DNA from 3 places in the Actinoallomurus vinaceus genome. Region 1 is predicted to be linked to each of the others. Evidence: predicted binding sites of a transcription regulator. Region 1 holds the regulator's gene; each other region holds the start of a gene.

Region 1 (5,131 bases):
TATGTAATCGCCCGGTGTCCTTGCCTCTGCGATAGTCTTGAGGTATGCGATCTCGGCTGCTCCTTAGCCGGCCGCGTTGACCTGAGGCGTCGACGCGGCAGCCCCTCCTGCGCGAGGGGCGTTCTCATGCAAGGGGCGCGTTCATCCGCCAGCCGAAGCCGTGCGAATCAGACGAGGAACCCATGACAGGCGCCGACGAGAACTACGACCCACGGACGATCCAGGACAAGTGGTACGCCCGGTGGGAGGAGCTGAAGCCCTTCGCTGCGAGCGAGGACCCCGGTGATGACCGGCCTCGCAAGTACGCGCTGGACATGTTCCCGTACCCCTCCGGCGACCTCCACATGGGTCACGCCGAGGCGTTCGCGATCGGCGACGTCATCGCCCGCTACTGGTTCCAGCAGGGCTACAACGTCCTGCACCCCATCGGCTGGGACTCCTTCGGCCTGCCGGCCGAGAACGCCGCGATCAAGCGCGACTCGCACCCCGCCGAGTGGACGTACACCAACATCGACACCCAGGCGGAGTCTTTCAAGCGGTACGCGATCTCCTTCGACTGGTCGCGCCGGCTGCACACCTCCGACCCGGAGTACTACCGCTGGAACCAGTGGCTGTTCCTGCGCTTCTACGAGCGCGGCCTGGCGTACCGCAAGGGCGGGCAGGTCAACTGGTGCCCCAAGGACCAGACGGTGCTGGCCAACGAGCAGGTGGTCAACGGGCACTGCGAGCGGTGCGGCGCCGTGGTCGAGAAGCGCGTCCTGACCCAGTGGTACTTCAAGATCACCGAGTACGCCGACCGGCTGCTGACCGACATGGCGGATCTGGAGTGGCCCGAGCGGGTGCTGCTGATGCAGCGCAACTGGATCGGCCGCTCCGAGGGCGCCGACGTGGCGTTCCAGATCGAGGGGCGCGCGGAGCCGGTCACCGTCTACACGACCCGGCCGGACACCCTGTACGGCGCGACGTTCTTCGTCGTCGCCGCCGACGCCGCGCTGGCCGACGAGATCTGCGCGCCGGAGCAGCGCGCCGAGTTCGAGGCCTACCGCGACGCCGTACGGCGTGAGTCGGAGATCGAGCGGCTGTCCGCCGACCGGGAGAAGACCGGCGTCTTCCTGGGCCGCTACGCGATCAACCCGGTGAACGGCGAGCGCATCCCCGTGTGGGCCTCCGACTACGTCCTGGCGGAGTACGGCCACGGCGCGATCATGGCGGTGCCCGCCCACGACCAGCGCGACCTGGACTTCGCCCGCAGGTTCGGCCTGCCGGTCCGTGTCGTCGTCCAGACGGGGGAGTCGGACCCGGCCGAGACCGGGGTCGCCACCCCGGGCGAGGGCGAGCTGACCAACTCCGGTCCGCTGGACGGCCTGACCAAGTCCGCCGCCATCCCGCGAATCGTCGAGGTCCTCGAGGAGAAGGGCCTGGGCAAGGCCTCCGTCAACTACCGGCTGCGCGACTGGCTGATCTCCCGGCAGCGGTTCTGGGGCACCCCGATCCCGATCATCCACTGCGAGTCGTGCGGCGAGGTCCCGGTCCCGGACGAGCAGCTGCCCGTGCGCCTGCCGGACGACCTGCGCGGCGCCGACCTGGCGCCGAAGGGCGTGTCGCCGCTGGCGGCCGCCGAGAACTGGGTGAACGTCACCTGCCCCAAGTGCGGCGGCGCGGCCAAGCGCGACACCGACACGATGGACACCTTCGTCGACTCGTCCTGGTACTTCCTGCGGTACTGCTCCCCCGGGTACGAGGACGGCCCGTTCGACGTCGAGCAGGTCCGCCGGTGGATGCCGGCCGACCAGTACACCGGAGGCGTCGAGCACGCCATCCTGCACCTGCTGTACGCGCGGTTCTTCACCAAGGTGCTGTACGACATGGGGATGGTCGACTTCACCGAGCCGTTCAAGCGGCTGGTCAACCAGGGCCAGGTCATCCTGAACAGCAAGGCGATGTCGAAGTCGACCGGCAACCTGGTCGACCTGGGCGAGCAGATCGCCGAGTACGGCGTCGACGCCGTACGCCTGACGATGCTCTTCTCGGGGCCGCCGGAGGACGACATCGACTGGGCCGACGTGTCCCCGTCCGGTTCGGTGAAGTTCCTGGCCCGGGTCTTCCGCGTGGCCGCCGACGTGACGTCCGCGCCGGGGGCCGACCCCGCCACGGGCGACGTCGAGCTGCGCAAGGCGACGCACCGGACGATCGACGAGGTCACCCGGCTGGTCGAGGCGCACCGCTACAACGTGGCGATCGCGCGGATGATGGAGCTGACGTCCGCCGCGCGCAAGGCCATCGACACGGGCGCCGGGGCCGGTGACCCGGCGGTGCGGGAGGCGGCCGAGACCCTGGCGGTCATGCTGTCGCTGGTCACGCCGTACACCGCCGATGAGATGTGGGAGCGGCTGGGCCGTACGGCTCCGGTGGCCAAGGCGGGCTGGCCGACGGCCGAGCCGGCGCTGCTGGTCCAGGAGTCGGTCACCTGTGTCGTACAGGTCGCGGGCAAGGTCCGCGACCGTCTGGAGGTGTCTCCGGACATCGCCGAGGGCGACCTGGAGCGGCTGGCCCTGGACTCGGAGAAGATCCGGGCGGCACTGGGCGACCGGGGCGTCCGCAAGGTCATCGTGCGCGCTCCGAAGATCGTGAACATCGTGCCCGCCTGACGGGCGGATCCACCCGGGTCGGTGCGACGTCGCCGACCCGGGTGGGATCACATCTTGCGCAGGACCGCCACCACGCGGCCGAGGATCGTGGCGTCGTCGCCGGGGATGGGGTCGTACGCCGGGTTGTGCGGCATCAGCCAGACCTTGTCGTCGCGCCGCTTGAGCGTCTTGACGGTGGCCTCGCCGTCGATCATCGCGGCCACGATGTCGCCGTTCTCCGCGACGGGCTGCTGACGCACGACGACCCAGTCGCCGTCGGCGATGGCGGCCTCGATCATCGAGTCACCGGTGACGTTCAGCAGGAAGTGCGTGCCCTCGCCGACGAGCTGTCTCGGCAGCGCGAAGACGTCCTCGACGGCCTCCTCGGCGAGGATCGGGCCACCGGCGGCGATGCGGCCGACGAGCGGGACGTACGCGGGGGCGGGGCGCGCCGGGGCCTCCTGGCCGTTGGTGATCTCGTACGCCTCGTGGTCGGACTCGGTGGCGACCGCCGAGGATCCGGGCATGCGGACGACCACCGCGCGCGGCCGGTTCGGGTCGCGCAGCAGGAAGCCCTTGCGCTGCAGTGTCCGGAGCTGGTGGGAGACGCTCGAGGTGCTGGTCAGCCCGACGGCCTCGCCGATCTCGCGCATCGACGGCGGGTAGCCGCGCCGCTGGACCGAGTCCCTGATCACCTCCAGCACCTTGCGTTGGCGGACGGTCAGTCCGCTCTCGTCGCCTGGGCCGTCCGGCATTTCCCGAACCTTGCTCATGGTGTCTCCGATGGATGTCTTCTGCGGTGACGTGCGGCCGCCGGTATTTCACTCCCGTAGAGCGACGTTATCGCTTCTCCGGGAAATGATCAAACAGGTGTTCGAAAAATGTGGAATTTTACGGTCCGGGCTATGTCGTCTTTAGTTCGTACATGCGTTCGATAATAATTCCTTGCCGCGCGTTGGTGAAGGGCGGGTGTGATCGCCGGGCGCCGTCCTATGGCCGGCGCTCGGAAGGGGGTGGCCGCCGTCGTGCTCCCGGGCGGGGCATGGCAGGCTTGGGGTTCGGGGATGCGCCCGCGCGAGAACGCCGGCGCAATGTGATCCACTTCACCGTTTCGGCTGTCGGCGGCGTCGCCGCAGGTCAATGAGGTGAGGCGTGCCCTGGCGGCGGATCGCCGCGCCGGGCGGAGGGCGCGACACGCCGGTAGAGGCGGTGGATCCCCTCGTGGGCGGCCTCTTCGCGCCGGGTGCCTCAAGCGGGTTGCGATGCCCTCGGTCGGGCTCTACGGTTGGACCACAACATCTAGTAGTTACATGGATGTAGTTCACCATAGGTTGTGGTTACAAGGTGAGGTTCGCGTGGTGAGCGCGTGACCCGCTGTCAGGGGGAGGAGTCCGGAGGCATGCACTGCCCGTTCTGCCGACACACCGACAGCAGAGTCATCGACAGCCGCGTCACCGACGACGGAGCCGCCATCCGGCGCCGTCGTTCGTGCCCGGAGTGCGGTCGTCGCTTCACCACCCAGGAGACGGTGCTCATGATGGTCGCCAAGCGCAGCGGCGTCACCGAGCCGTTCTCCCGGGACAAGATCATCGCCGGAGTGCGCCGGGCGTGTCAGGGCCGTCCCGTCAACGAGGACGCCCTCGCCATGCTCGGCCAGCGGGTCGAGGAGGCGATCCGGGCGACGGGGAACGCCGAGATCCCCTCGCACCAGATCGGGCTGGCGATCCTCGGTCCGCTCCGCGAACTCGACGAGGTCGCGTACCTGCGATTCGCCTCCGTCTACCGGGGGTTCGAGACGCTCGACGACTTCGCCAAGGAAATCGAATCGCTGCGCGTGGCGAACGGCGGCGACGCCCGGTCGTAGGGCGGCGCCCGCGCCGCGGGCTGTACGGGTAATCCTGGAGGTGGGCCTGGTGTGCCCGAGAAGGGGGATGTCATGACAGAGACGGTGAGCGGCTCAGCCCGACGGGGTAAGGCGAGCCGCAAGGGCGTGAAGATGGAGCGCATCTTCACGCGGCCGGGCGTCCACCCGTATGACGACGTCAAGTGGGAGCGGCGTGACGTCGTCATGACCAACTGGCGCGACGGGTCGGTGAACTTCGAGCAGAAGGGCGTCGAGTTCCCCACGTCCTGGTCGGTCAACGCGGTCAACATCGTCACGTCGAAGTACTTCCGCGGCGCCGTGGGCACCCCGCAGCGCGAGTGGAGCCTCAAGCAGCTGGTCGACCGGGTCGTCGGGGTCTACACCGAGACCGGCATCAAGAACGGCTACTTCGCCTCCGACGAGGACGCCGAGATCTTCGACCACGAGCTGAAGCACGCCCTGGTCAACCAGGTGTTCAGCTTCAACTCGCCGGTCTGGTTCAACGTCGGCACGGCCTCCCCGCAGCAGGTCAGCGCCTGCTTCATCCTGTCCGTGGACGACACGATGGAGTCGATCCTGGACTGGTACAAGGAAGAGGGTGTGATCTTCAAGGGCGGCTCCGGGTCGGGTGTGAACCTCT
Region 2 (5,131 bases), on a different contig from region 1:
GCCTCGTGGCCGAGCGCGGCGGCGATCAGGTCGGCGCTGCCGGCCGGGCCGAGACGGGAGTAGAGCCCCTTGGCGTAGTCGGGGTCGTCGGCGTCGGCTGACAGTCGCTTCCAGACGTCGGCTGGGATCGGACGGTGGGCGCCGAGCGCCGCGTGGATCGCGGCCCCGTCGGCGGCCCCCGCTCGGGTCGCGGCGTGCGCGTCGGGGAAGTGGCCGACGGCGTGTCCCGCACCGGCCGGTGTCGTACGGCCCGGACGGCCGCCGAGCCGGCCCACGCCGACCCGGGGCATGTTCGCGGCGCCCTTGCTCAGATGCGCGATGGCGTAGGCCCGTCGCCGGCCGAGCATCCCCGGCTGGGCGCGGACCCAGCTCTCGACGGCCGCGGCCTGGCGGAGGCCGGTGCGCGGGACGCTCGGGGGCAGCGCGGCGTTCGTGCGCAACCAGGCGGTGATGGCGTTCGAGGCGCTCGTCATCTGCTGGATCAGCTCAGCCATCGCGGCCGTGTCGAGGCCGACGAAATCCTTGTCTCGCGCCGCACTGGCACGTAGACCGTCCTGTCCAGCCATAGGGCACCAGCTCCGAAGAGTGCGCTCGAGCCTCCGGTGACCGTTGTATCACCGCCTGTCGGCCGTTGTCCCCGGCGACGCGGGCCCGATGCCGTGACGGACCGTCCGGCTCCGGTCACCCGAGCGGGCTGAGCGGCGTCGGTCTGTGTGCCGCCGATTGGGCAGGTGGGCTGCGCGACATCCGCCGTGTCGTGGTCGGGCGGGTGGTCTATGCGGCATCGGCCGGCGTGCCGTCGGCGGGCAGGTGGGCTGCGCGGGCTCGGCGCGCCGTCGGTCGGGTGGGTGGGCTGCGTCACACCCGCCGTGCCGTGGCCGGGCGGGTGGGCTATGCGACGTCGGCCGGTGTGCCGCCGGTCAGGCGGAGCAGTTCGTCGTACGAGGTGGGGAAGACGGTGTGGGGATGTCCGGCGGCGGCCCAGACGACGTCGTACTTGGCCAGCCATTCGTCGACGAGCGTACGGATCGGCTCAGGGTGGCCGAGGGGCGCGACGCCTCCGATGGGCTGCCCGGTCGCCGCCCGGACGAACTCGGGGTCCGCCCGCTTGATCCGGGCGACGCCGATCCGCTCGGCGAGCCCGGTGGTGTCCACCCGGTGCGCTCCACTGGTCAGCACGAGCAGCGGCTCGCCGTCGGCGGCGAAGATCAGGCTGTTCGCGATGGCGCCGACGTCGCAGCCGAGCTGAGCCGCGGCGGTGGCGGCCGTCGGGGCGGCCTCCGGAAGCTCGCGGACCTGCCCGGTGGCGCCCAGTTCGCGCAGGCGGGCGGCGACGTTTTCGACGTTGGGGTGCATGGCAGCACCCTACGGCCAGGCGTGAGGTAAGAGGTTCCGAACTGCGAAGACACATCTATTCGAACACGTTGACGAATGGGGCGGCGGACGCTTTACTGAAGTACATGCTCGAACCTGTGTTCGAGTACGGCGCGGGACTCGCGGCCCGCGCCGAGGGGATCGTCTCTCGCGGGCAGCGCATGCCGGGCGGGATGCGACGGCCGGGCGGGGCGAGGGGAAGCGCTTCGCCCGGCCCCCCTGGGCCCTCGGGCCCGCCGAGCGGAAGGAGGCATGTCATGTCCGCAAGGTCGTCAACTGCCGCCCCCCTTCGTCCTACGCCACCGCGCAGGCCCGCCGCATCGGCGATGTCACTCCTCCAGACGGCCCGGCGCGGCCTGATCGAGGCCGCGGAGTCGGCCGCCCCCGCGCTGCGCTATGTCGCGGCGCACCTGGCGGCGTTGCGCGCGGCCGCCGCCGTACTCGCCGAGCGCGCCGATCCCGGATCGCGCACCCGTGGTAGACCGCGCAGCGTCTGGGTGCTGCTCCCCGAGGCCGAGCCCGCGCTGCGTGAGTGGGCGGCGTTCTTCGCCGCCGGCGCCGACAAGCGCGCAGCGGCGGAGGCCGGCCTGCCGCGCGCGGTCACCGCGGACGAGGCCGATGAGCTCCTGCGCGACGCGGAGATCTTCGTGTCACTCGTCGAAACGACCCTCGGCGTCCCGGGCCAGCCCATGCTGCCCGCTGCCGGCTGAAGCCCCTCTGGGGACCGGCTCTTCACCGGAGCACGGTTCGTGCCCGCGGGTCCCGTCGTGGACCTCCCCCCGAAGCGACGGGACCCGCGCGGCCGCTCACCATTTCCACGGTCCGCCGGGTGGCACCCGGCCCGCGGCGCGCTGCCCTCGGTGATCCGGCACAGGCCGTGGCCGGCGATCCGCGGGTCGGTGGTCCCTGAATCACGCCGTCCCGTGGCGAGGGACAAGTCCCTCCTGGTGGGATGGCGCACTGGCGGAGGCCGGTGTCGTCGACGTCCCGGCGCAGGCCGACGGCGAGGACGCGGTCGAGCAGCGGATCCTCGTGGCGGTCGGTCCCCCCGTGCCGGATCCGGCCTCGACGCCGATGAGGTGAAGGCCCGGCTCGCAGCCGGGCGCCGGCCTCGTAGGGCGCGATGAACGCCGGCGATCGCATACGTGCGGCTGCCGACGGCGAGCGGCGGTTCGGTACGCGCGCCGGTGCGGGTGGCCGCTGCACGCATTCTCGGCCGAAAGGGTCCGGGTCGCGTGGCGTTCGGTATGCGCGCAGGGCTGGTGCGGGTGGCTGCTGCGCGCATGCTCGGCTGAGAGGGGCCGGGTCGCGCGGCTGTCGATGCCGAGCGGCGGCTCGGTACGGGCGCAGGGCTGGTGCGGGTGGCTGCTGCGCGCAGGCTCGGCCGAGAGAGGCCGGGCCGTGCGGCGGCGCGATCTGCGACGTGGCGGACCGCGCGCGGGCATGAAGAAACCCGTCCGGTGGCATGCCGGACGGGCTCCGTCACGACGCATCGATCATGCGGCGACCCGTGGGGGCCGCACGATCACAATTTATGGATCAGAACGCCTCGACAGCGCGGCGTGCCTCAGGATCGAGGACGCCCCAGCCGATGAGCTCCTCGGTGAGCTCCGTCGGTGACTTGTCGTAGATCACCGCCAGCGAACGCAGATCCTCCTGCCGGATGGACAGGACCTTTCCGTTGTAGTCGCCCCGCTGGCTCTGGATCGTCGCGGCGTAACGGGCGAGTGGACCGGCCTTGTCCTTCGGAAGCTGCTGGAGTCGCTCGAGATCGATCACGAGCTTCGGCGTCGGGCCGAGCGGGCTCGGCGCGGCTCCGCCGGGGAGCAACTCGGACACCGGCACGCCGTAGAACTCGGCGAGCTCGGCCAGCTTCTGAACGGTGACGGCGCGGTCGCCCCGCTCGTACGAACCCACGACGACGGCCTTCCAGCGGCCACGTGATTTCTCCTCCACACCGTGCAGGGACAGGCCCTGCTGGGTACGGATGGCGCGAAGTCTCGCGCCGAGAGCCTTAGCGTATTCAGACGGCATCGCGGCCCCCAGGCTCACTTTCTCGTCGTCGATAGTGGCCCCGGGAGGAGACCCCGGACGGGAAACCCCGCCGCCCCGAGACGGGTGTGCCGTACGGCGCACTCTCAGCCGGCCGGGGGGCCGACTGCCCGAGGGGTCCATCTCCTGGGATGGTTACGGACAGTGACGGTAAAACGGGTCGAGCCCCAGGTCAAGCTGATTGGAAAAAAGCGGCGAAACAGTCGGCGCTCGGAGGGGCTCCGACGAGGGACTCGGAGGGCCCGGAATCCCTTGCCCGCAGGGGCTCGCGGGATCCGGTGGGCCGGCGCCGTGAGGGCCGTCGACCGTTGGGTAAAAGCTTGCCATATCCCCGGCCCGGCGTCCGGCGGCCCGTTTGCGCAGCGTCGTCACCAGCGGAAACGTGACGGTGCCGGTGTGGGGCGTGTACGCCCGGGCTGCTACCGTGATAGCGCCCGACGTCCTTTAAGACCCGTCCAGAGAGGCGGGAAAGGAGGTATCGCGGTGAGTGCTGCCTCCGTGCCTGCGCACGGACCGTCACCCGATAGTGATGTGAGTCACAAGACCGTTCTCGAGGCCCCCGACATCCGGCGGGCGCTCACTCGGATCGCCCACGAGATCCTCGAGCGCACCAAGGGCGGCCGCGACATCGTCCTGCTCGGCATCCCGACACGCGGGGTCACGCTCGCCGCCCGGCTGGCCGAGCGGATCACCGACGTGGAAGGCACCCCCGTCCCGCGGGGCTCGCTCGACGTGACGATGTACCGCGACGATCTGCGCCTGCGCCCGGCGCGCGCCCTCGGCCGCACCGAGCTGCCGCCCGAGGGGGTCGACGACCGCGTCGTCGTCCTCGTCGACGACGTCCTCTACTCCGGCCGCACCGTCCGTGCGGCCCTCGACGCGCTGAACGACCTCGGCCGCCCGCGCTCCGTGCAGCTCGCCATCCTGGTCGACCGCGGCCACCGGGAGCTGCCCATCCGCGCCGACTACGTCGGCAAGAACCTTCCGACCAGCACCCGCGAGAAGGTCAGGGTGCTGCTCGCCGAGACCGACGGCCGGGACGCCGTCGTGCTGGAGGTGCCCAAGTGAAGCGCCACCTGATCTCGGCGGCCGATCTCACCCGGGACGACGCGCTGCTCATCCTCGACACGGCCGAGGAGCTGTCCCGGATCGCCGATCGCCCGATCAAGAAGCTGCCCACGCTGCGCGGGCGCACCGTCGTCAACCTCTTCTTCGAGGACTCGACGCGCACGCGGATCTCGTTCGAGGCCGCCGCCAAGCGGCTGTCGGCCGACGTCATCAACTTCTCCGCCAAGGGCTCGAGCGTGTCGAAGGGCGAGAGCCTCAAGGACACCGCGCTGACCCTGGAGGCGATGGGCGCCGACGGCGTCGTCATCCGCCACAACGCCTCCGGCGCGCCGCAGCGGCTCGCCGGCTGGGTGCGCGGCAGCGTCGTCAACGCCGGCGACGGCACGCACGAGCACCCGACGCAGGCGCTGCTCGACGCGTACACGATGCGCCGGCGGCTCGGCGACCTCGACGGCCGCCGCGTCACCATCGTGGGCGACATCCTGCACAGCCGGGTCGCCCGCTCCAACGTGCTGCTGCTGAACACCCTCGGCGCGGAGGTCACGCTCGTCGCGCCGCCCACGCTGTTCCCCGTGGCGGTCGACACGTGGCCGTGCGAGGTCGCCTACGACTTCGACGCGGTCCTGCCCAAGAGCGA
Region 3 (5,131 bases), on a different contig from region 1:
GGCGAGGGAGAGCGGGTAGCGGTACTCGATGGCGCCGTGGCCCGCGTCGAACAGTTCGAAGTTGACCGCGTCATCCTTCACTCCGGCGGCGGCGACCGCGCGGCGGAAGGCGACGGCGCCGAAGTCGAGGTGGTACTCGTCCCTGTTCCCCGCGTCGATCCAGACGGCTCGCAGCGAGCGCAGCGCCTCGGCGTACTCCGGGAGCCGGGCCATCAGCACGGGGTCCTTGGCCAGCCAGCGCTCCCAGACCTCGGGGATGACGGCGCCGGTGTCGTCGAAGGGCAGCTGGACGGTGCCGTCCTCGTCGGCGGAGTACGCCGCGGCGTAGCCGTAGATCTCGATGAGCGGGAGGTCGGTCTCCTTGGTGCCGGCGAGCCGGCTCCGGAAGTCGGCGAGGAACGCGTCGATCGAGCCGTCGTAGGCGTCGCGCAGCGTGCGGGCCGTCTTCGGGAACTCCGGGCGGTAGCAGACGTCGAACAGGGCGTCGCCGGCGTGCGTGGCGAGCGCGCCGAACACGTCCGGCCGGAGCATCGGCGTGATCATCGCGCCGTATCCGCCGCTGGACTTGCCGCTGATCGCGCGGTGGTCCCGGTCGGCGAGCGTCCGGTAGTGCGCGTCGACCCACGGCACGATCTCCTCGCACAGGTACGAGTGGTAGCGCCCGGTGCCGGGGGAGTCGAGGAACTGGCTGCCGCCGACCGCCGTCCAGGCGTCGACGTAGACCACGATCAGCGGCGGCGCCTCGCCGCGCGCGAAGACCTGGTCGGCCAGTTCCGGGAAGGGCTGTCGCCAGGGCGGACGGTTCCGCCACATCGGCAGTGAGCCGGTGTAGCCCTGGATCACATAGACCACCGGGTAGCGGCGGTCCGGCTCGTCGTCGTACCCCGGCGGGACGTACACCCACAGCGGCCGCCGGTGCGGGTCGCCGAGGGGGTTGTCGCGCAGCAGATCGCTGGTGAAGTCGTGTTCGTCGATGCGTCCGGCGAGCTCGGCCGACCACGGCAGCATGGGATCTCCTTTGATCAACTTCCGCTACCGGCGACACTAACCCGGCGCAAGCCCGCGCGGGACCGCGGGAGCGAACTCCCGCGGTCGGCTGGGCATGAGATATGTGTCAGTCGTCGTCGGAGCCGTCGATCACGGCGAGCTCGACGCAGTCGGCGTTGTTGGAACTACGGCTGCTCTTGCGCCAGCCGACGTCGGTGAGATCGGGGTGGCCACTCATCCCCTGCTCTCCTTCCTGGTGCTGAAATCACCCCCGTGGGTACGGGGACGCATTCTTGAACTCGTCCGCCGCTGCCGCGATGAACTCGGCTGACTCGTCGGGTGGCAGCGCAGCGGCCCGCAGATGGTCGAACCAGGTCGTGTGACGGCGGACGTCCTTCTCCTTCTCGAGGAAGATGTTCCCGGCAGGACAGTCGATGTAGACGACGTCCAGGTCGGTCGGGTCGGGGAAGCCGATGATCGTGAAGGCCCCGTCGACGCCGGGGTGGGCGCCACGCGCGAACGGCAGTACCTGGATGGTGACGCCGGGCAGCTCGCCGGCCTCGAGCAGCCGCATCAGCTGGGCCCGCATCACGGTGATGCCGCCGATCGGCCGGCGCAGGACCGCCTCGTCGATCACGGTCCACAGCTCCAGGCGGCCGGACTCCTGCAGCATGGCCTGGCGGCGGGTGCGCAGCGCGATGCGCCGGTCGACGTTCTCGGGCGTCTCGCCGGGCCGGCCGGCCTTGATCAGTGCGCGGGCGTACTCCTCGGTCTGCAGGAGACCGGGCACCAGGTGGGTCTGGAACGTTCGAATGGATGCAGCGGAGGCCTCGAGGCCGATGTAGGTGTCCAGACCCGCGGACGTGGACAGCACCGCTTCGTACTCGGTCCACCAGCCGCGCTGCTGGGCGTCCTTGGCGAGCCCGAGGAGCTGGTCGCGCTGGGAGCCCTCGGGCAGCCCGTAGAGGTCGAGCATGTCCCGTACGTCGCGGATGCGCGCCACCGACTTGCCGGTCTCGATGCGGCTGACGCGCGACATCGAGCACTCCAGGTGCTTCGCGACGTCTTCGATCATGAGACCCGCGGTTTCGCGGAGCCTGCGCAGTTCCATTCCCAGGCGGCGGCGTCGAACGGTTGGACTACGGCCATCGGACATGGGGCACCTCCATGGCGAGCGTCCTGCGGGTATGGCAAGGAGAAGAAGGAGCGATGGTGGGCCGCGGTGGACGAGGCCGAAACCTTCGGCCGGACCGCGGAAGGGCCGTTGAACTGTGCACGGGTGATGCCGAATCCGTCTGATCTATTTGTCCGAAAATACTTGCACGTCAAAGTGGGGGAGGACATCCTGACAGGGAAGGTCACTCACCGTTGCCATCTGGGCACCTTTTGCCACCGGATGGCACCTTACCTGTTCAACGCCCCAGGGCGTACCCCTTCCTGCCGTATCGTCCAAGCGCGAGAGGGGTGGCATCCCATGGCCGCCACTGCGGATTCCCTGTCCGGGCCGCGGCGCCGCCACCTGGAAGCGCTCGCCCGCGAGGTCGAGGCGCGCGGTCTGCACGGCGTGCTGATCGGAACCGACGAGCCCATGCTGCGCGTGGTCGACCCGGCCGGCGGGCGGAGCGTGATGGTCCTCGCCATGCCGACGTCCCGGATCGCCTGGTCGTACCTGTGGGGCCGGGCCGGCCAGGCGGACGCCGCCGACCCCGCGCGTGCCGCCGAGGCGATCGCGCGCTCCCTCGGCCGCTGAGTCGCGGCGGCCGTCTGCCGATCGGCACTTTACAAATCCCACTACCGAACGTATGTTCGAACCCATCGCCTGCCTTCCCCCAGGCTCACTCTCTGTCACCGATCCGGAAGGTGGGCGGCCCGCGTGGGCGGAGCGAGCAAAGGGTTCGCGGGGCGTGGAGACGTGCCGGGCGGCGGCCGATGAGCCGGGTGTACGGCGACCCGGTCGAGGTCTGGCTCAGCGACGGCAGGCCTTCGCGCTTCGTCTGGCGCGGCCGGCTCTACACCGTGCTGCGGGTCCTGGACCGCTGGGTCACCACCCGCGACTGGTGGCACGAGCGGCACCCTGAGGCCCCGGAGGGCGCCGAGCGCGAGTTCTGGCGCGTCGAGGCCACCCCGGACCGGGCGATCGGCGTGTACGAGCTGCGTCACGACCAGGCGACCGGCACGTGGATGCTCTCCCGTGCCTGGAGCTAGATCTCAGGACACGAGGTCGCGGACGGCCTTCAGGGTCGGTTCGTCCTTCACTCCGGCGATGAGGAGCGTGGTCACGGGGGAGTCCTGCCACAGCCGGAGGCGTTCCTTGATGCGGCCGATCGGGCCGAGCAGGGAGATGGAGTCGGCCAGCTCGTCCGGCACCGCCTTGATCGCCTCGTCGCGCCGGCCCGACAGGAACAGCTCCTGTACGCGTACCGCCTCCTCGGCGTAGCCCAGCCGCCCGATCAGGTCGAGGTGGAAGTTGCGGTCCTTGGCGCCCATCCCGCCGATGTAGAACGCCAGCGGGATCTTGGCGAACTCCAGCGCGGTCGCCAGGTCGTCCGTCACGATCGTCGTCACGGTCGCGGCGATGTCGAACCCCTCCCGGCGGCCCGCCAGCGACGCGCCGAACACCGCCTCGATCTGGGTCGGATCGACGAAGAGCGGCAGCCAGCCGTCCGCGAGCTCGGTGGCGAGGGCGATGTTCTTCGGCCCCTCCGCGCCGAGGTAGACCGGGATCCGCGGGCGCACCGGATGGACGATCGACTTGAGCGGCTTGCCGAGGCCCGTGACGCGGCCGGGACCATACGCCGACGGCGGCAGCGGCAGCGGGTAGTGGGGACCGGGGGAGGTCACCGGCTCCTCGCGCCGCCAGACGTCCCGCATGATCCGCACGTACTCGCGCGTGCGCTCCAGTGGCCGGGCGAACGGCACGCCGTACCAGCCCTCGACGACCTGGGGACCGGACGCGCCGATCCCGAGCGTGAGCCGGCCGCCGGACAGCGCGTCGAGCGTCAGCGCGTGCATGGCGGTCGCGGCGGGGGTGCGGGCGGACATCTGGACCACCGCCGTGCCCAGCTTGATGCGCGACGTCCGGGCGCCGTACCAGGCGAGCGTGGTGAACGCGTCGGAGCCGTACGCCTCCGCGGTGTAGACGTACTCGTAGCCGAGTCGCTCGGCGGCCAGTACGATCTCGGTCGCGTCTTCCGGATCCCGCTGCCAGTAGCCGACGTTGATGCCGAGCCTCATCCGCGCCTCCCAAAAACTAGAACGCGTTCTATTTAAGCAGATCGGCGTCGATCCGGCACGGGCTGGAGGCCGTGCGCCGGACCTGCGGTGTCGCGGGTCAGGCCGGATATGTCATGCTGTCTTCCGGCGGTACGCGGAGGAACCCGGTGCGAATCCGGGGCTGTCGCGCAACTGTGACCGGGGAGTTCTTCCTCAACAAAGGCCACGGCGTGAGTCGGAAGGCTGAGGGCGGGCGGCGATCCGGGAGCCAGGAGACTCCGGCCGCCGATGCCAGACCACCTACGGGCGCGTTAACCCGAGGAAAGGACGACCACCGGGTGAACACCTATCCGTTCTCCGCCATCACGGGGCTGGACGACCTCAAGCTCGCCCTCCTGATCAACGCGGTCTCCCCGGCCGTCGGCGGCGTGCTGGTCCGTGGCGAGAAGGGCACCGCCAAGTCCACCATCGTGCGCGGCCTCGCCGCGCTGCTGCCGGACGTCGCGGTCGTGGCGGACTGTCGGTTCTCCTGCGACCCGCAGGCGCCGGACCCGCAGTGCCCCGACGGGCCGCACGGCTACGACGACGGCACGCTGGTCCGGCCGGCGCGGCTCGTGGAGCTGCCGATCGGCGCCGCGGAGGACCGCCTCACCGGCTCCCTCGACCTCGAACGCGCCCTGACGGAGGGCGTCCAGGCGTACCAGCCCGGCCTGCTGGCCGACGCCCACCGCGGCGTCCTGTACGTCGACGAGGTGAACCTGCTCCACGACCACCTCGTCGACCTGCTCCTCGACGCCGCCGCGATGGGGCACTCGTACGTCGAGCGGGAGGGCGTGTCCATCCGGCACGCCTCCCGGTTCCTGCTGGTCGGCACGATGAACCCCGAAGAGGGCGAGCTGCGGCCGCAGCTGCTCGACCGGTTCGGCCTGAC

Evidence for each region. Region 1 encodes LexA, which represses DNA repair genes until DNA is damaged. Its sites were predicted from a motif close to TCGAACANNTGTTCGA; they were not measured.
Region 2: a site for LexA is predicted at 1,465-1,480, ahead of ABEA24_RS14645 (SAV_6107 family HEPN domain-containing protein). Genes of this name have one in related genera too.
Region 3: a site for LexA is predicted at 2,782-2,797, ahead of ABEA24_RS31520 (DUF6504 family protein). Genes of this name have one in related genera too.

The regions. Positions count from the first base shown of each region.
Region 1 is NZ_BAABHK010000006.1:25,893-31,023, forward strand. Features, by position in the region: gene leuS (leucine--tRNA ligase) at 183-2,648, shown strand; gene lexA (transcriptional repressor LexA) at 2,696-3,400, opposite strand; gene nrdR (transcriptional regulator NrdR) at 4,027-4,491, shown strand; gene ABEA24_RS21760 (vitamin B12-dependent ribonucleotide reductase) at 4,564-5,131, shown strand, end outside.
Region 2 is NZ_BAABHK010000003.1:779,565-784,695, reverse strand. Features, by position in the region: gene ABEA24_RS14655 (hypothetical protein) at 1-494, opposite strand, end outside; gene ABEA24_RS14650 (YbaK/EbsC family protein) at 892-1,356, opposite strand; gene ABEA24_RS14645 (SAV_6107 family HEPN domain-containing protein) at 1,701-2,084, shown strand; gene bldD (transcriptional regulator BldD) at 2,914-3,408, opposite strand; gene pyrR (bifunctional pyr operon transcriptional regulator/uracil phosphoribosyltransferase PyrR) at 3,958-4,494, shown strand; partial or broken gene ABEA24_RS14630 (aspartate carbamoyltransferase catalytic subunit) at 4,491-5,131, shown strand, end outside.
Region 3 is NZ_BAABHK010000010.1:112,654-117,784, reverse strand. Features, by position in the region: gene ABEA24_RS31540 (alpha/beta hydrolase) at 1-1,008, opposite strand, end outside; gene ABEA24_RS31535 (DUF397 domain-containing protein) at 1,115-1,225, opposite strand; gene ABEA24_RS31530 (helix-turn-helix domain-containing protein) at 1,253-2,098, opposite strand; gene ABEA24_RS31525 (hypothetical protein) at 2,462-2,737, shown strand; gene ABEA24_RS31520 (DUF6504 family protein) at 2,917-3,192, shown strand; gene ABEA24_RS31515 (LLM class F420-dependent oxidoreductase) at 3,196-4,221, opposite strand; cobalamin riboswitch at 4,332-4,501, shown strand; gene ABEA24_RS31510 (putative cobaltochelatase) at 4,539-5,131, shown strand, end outside.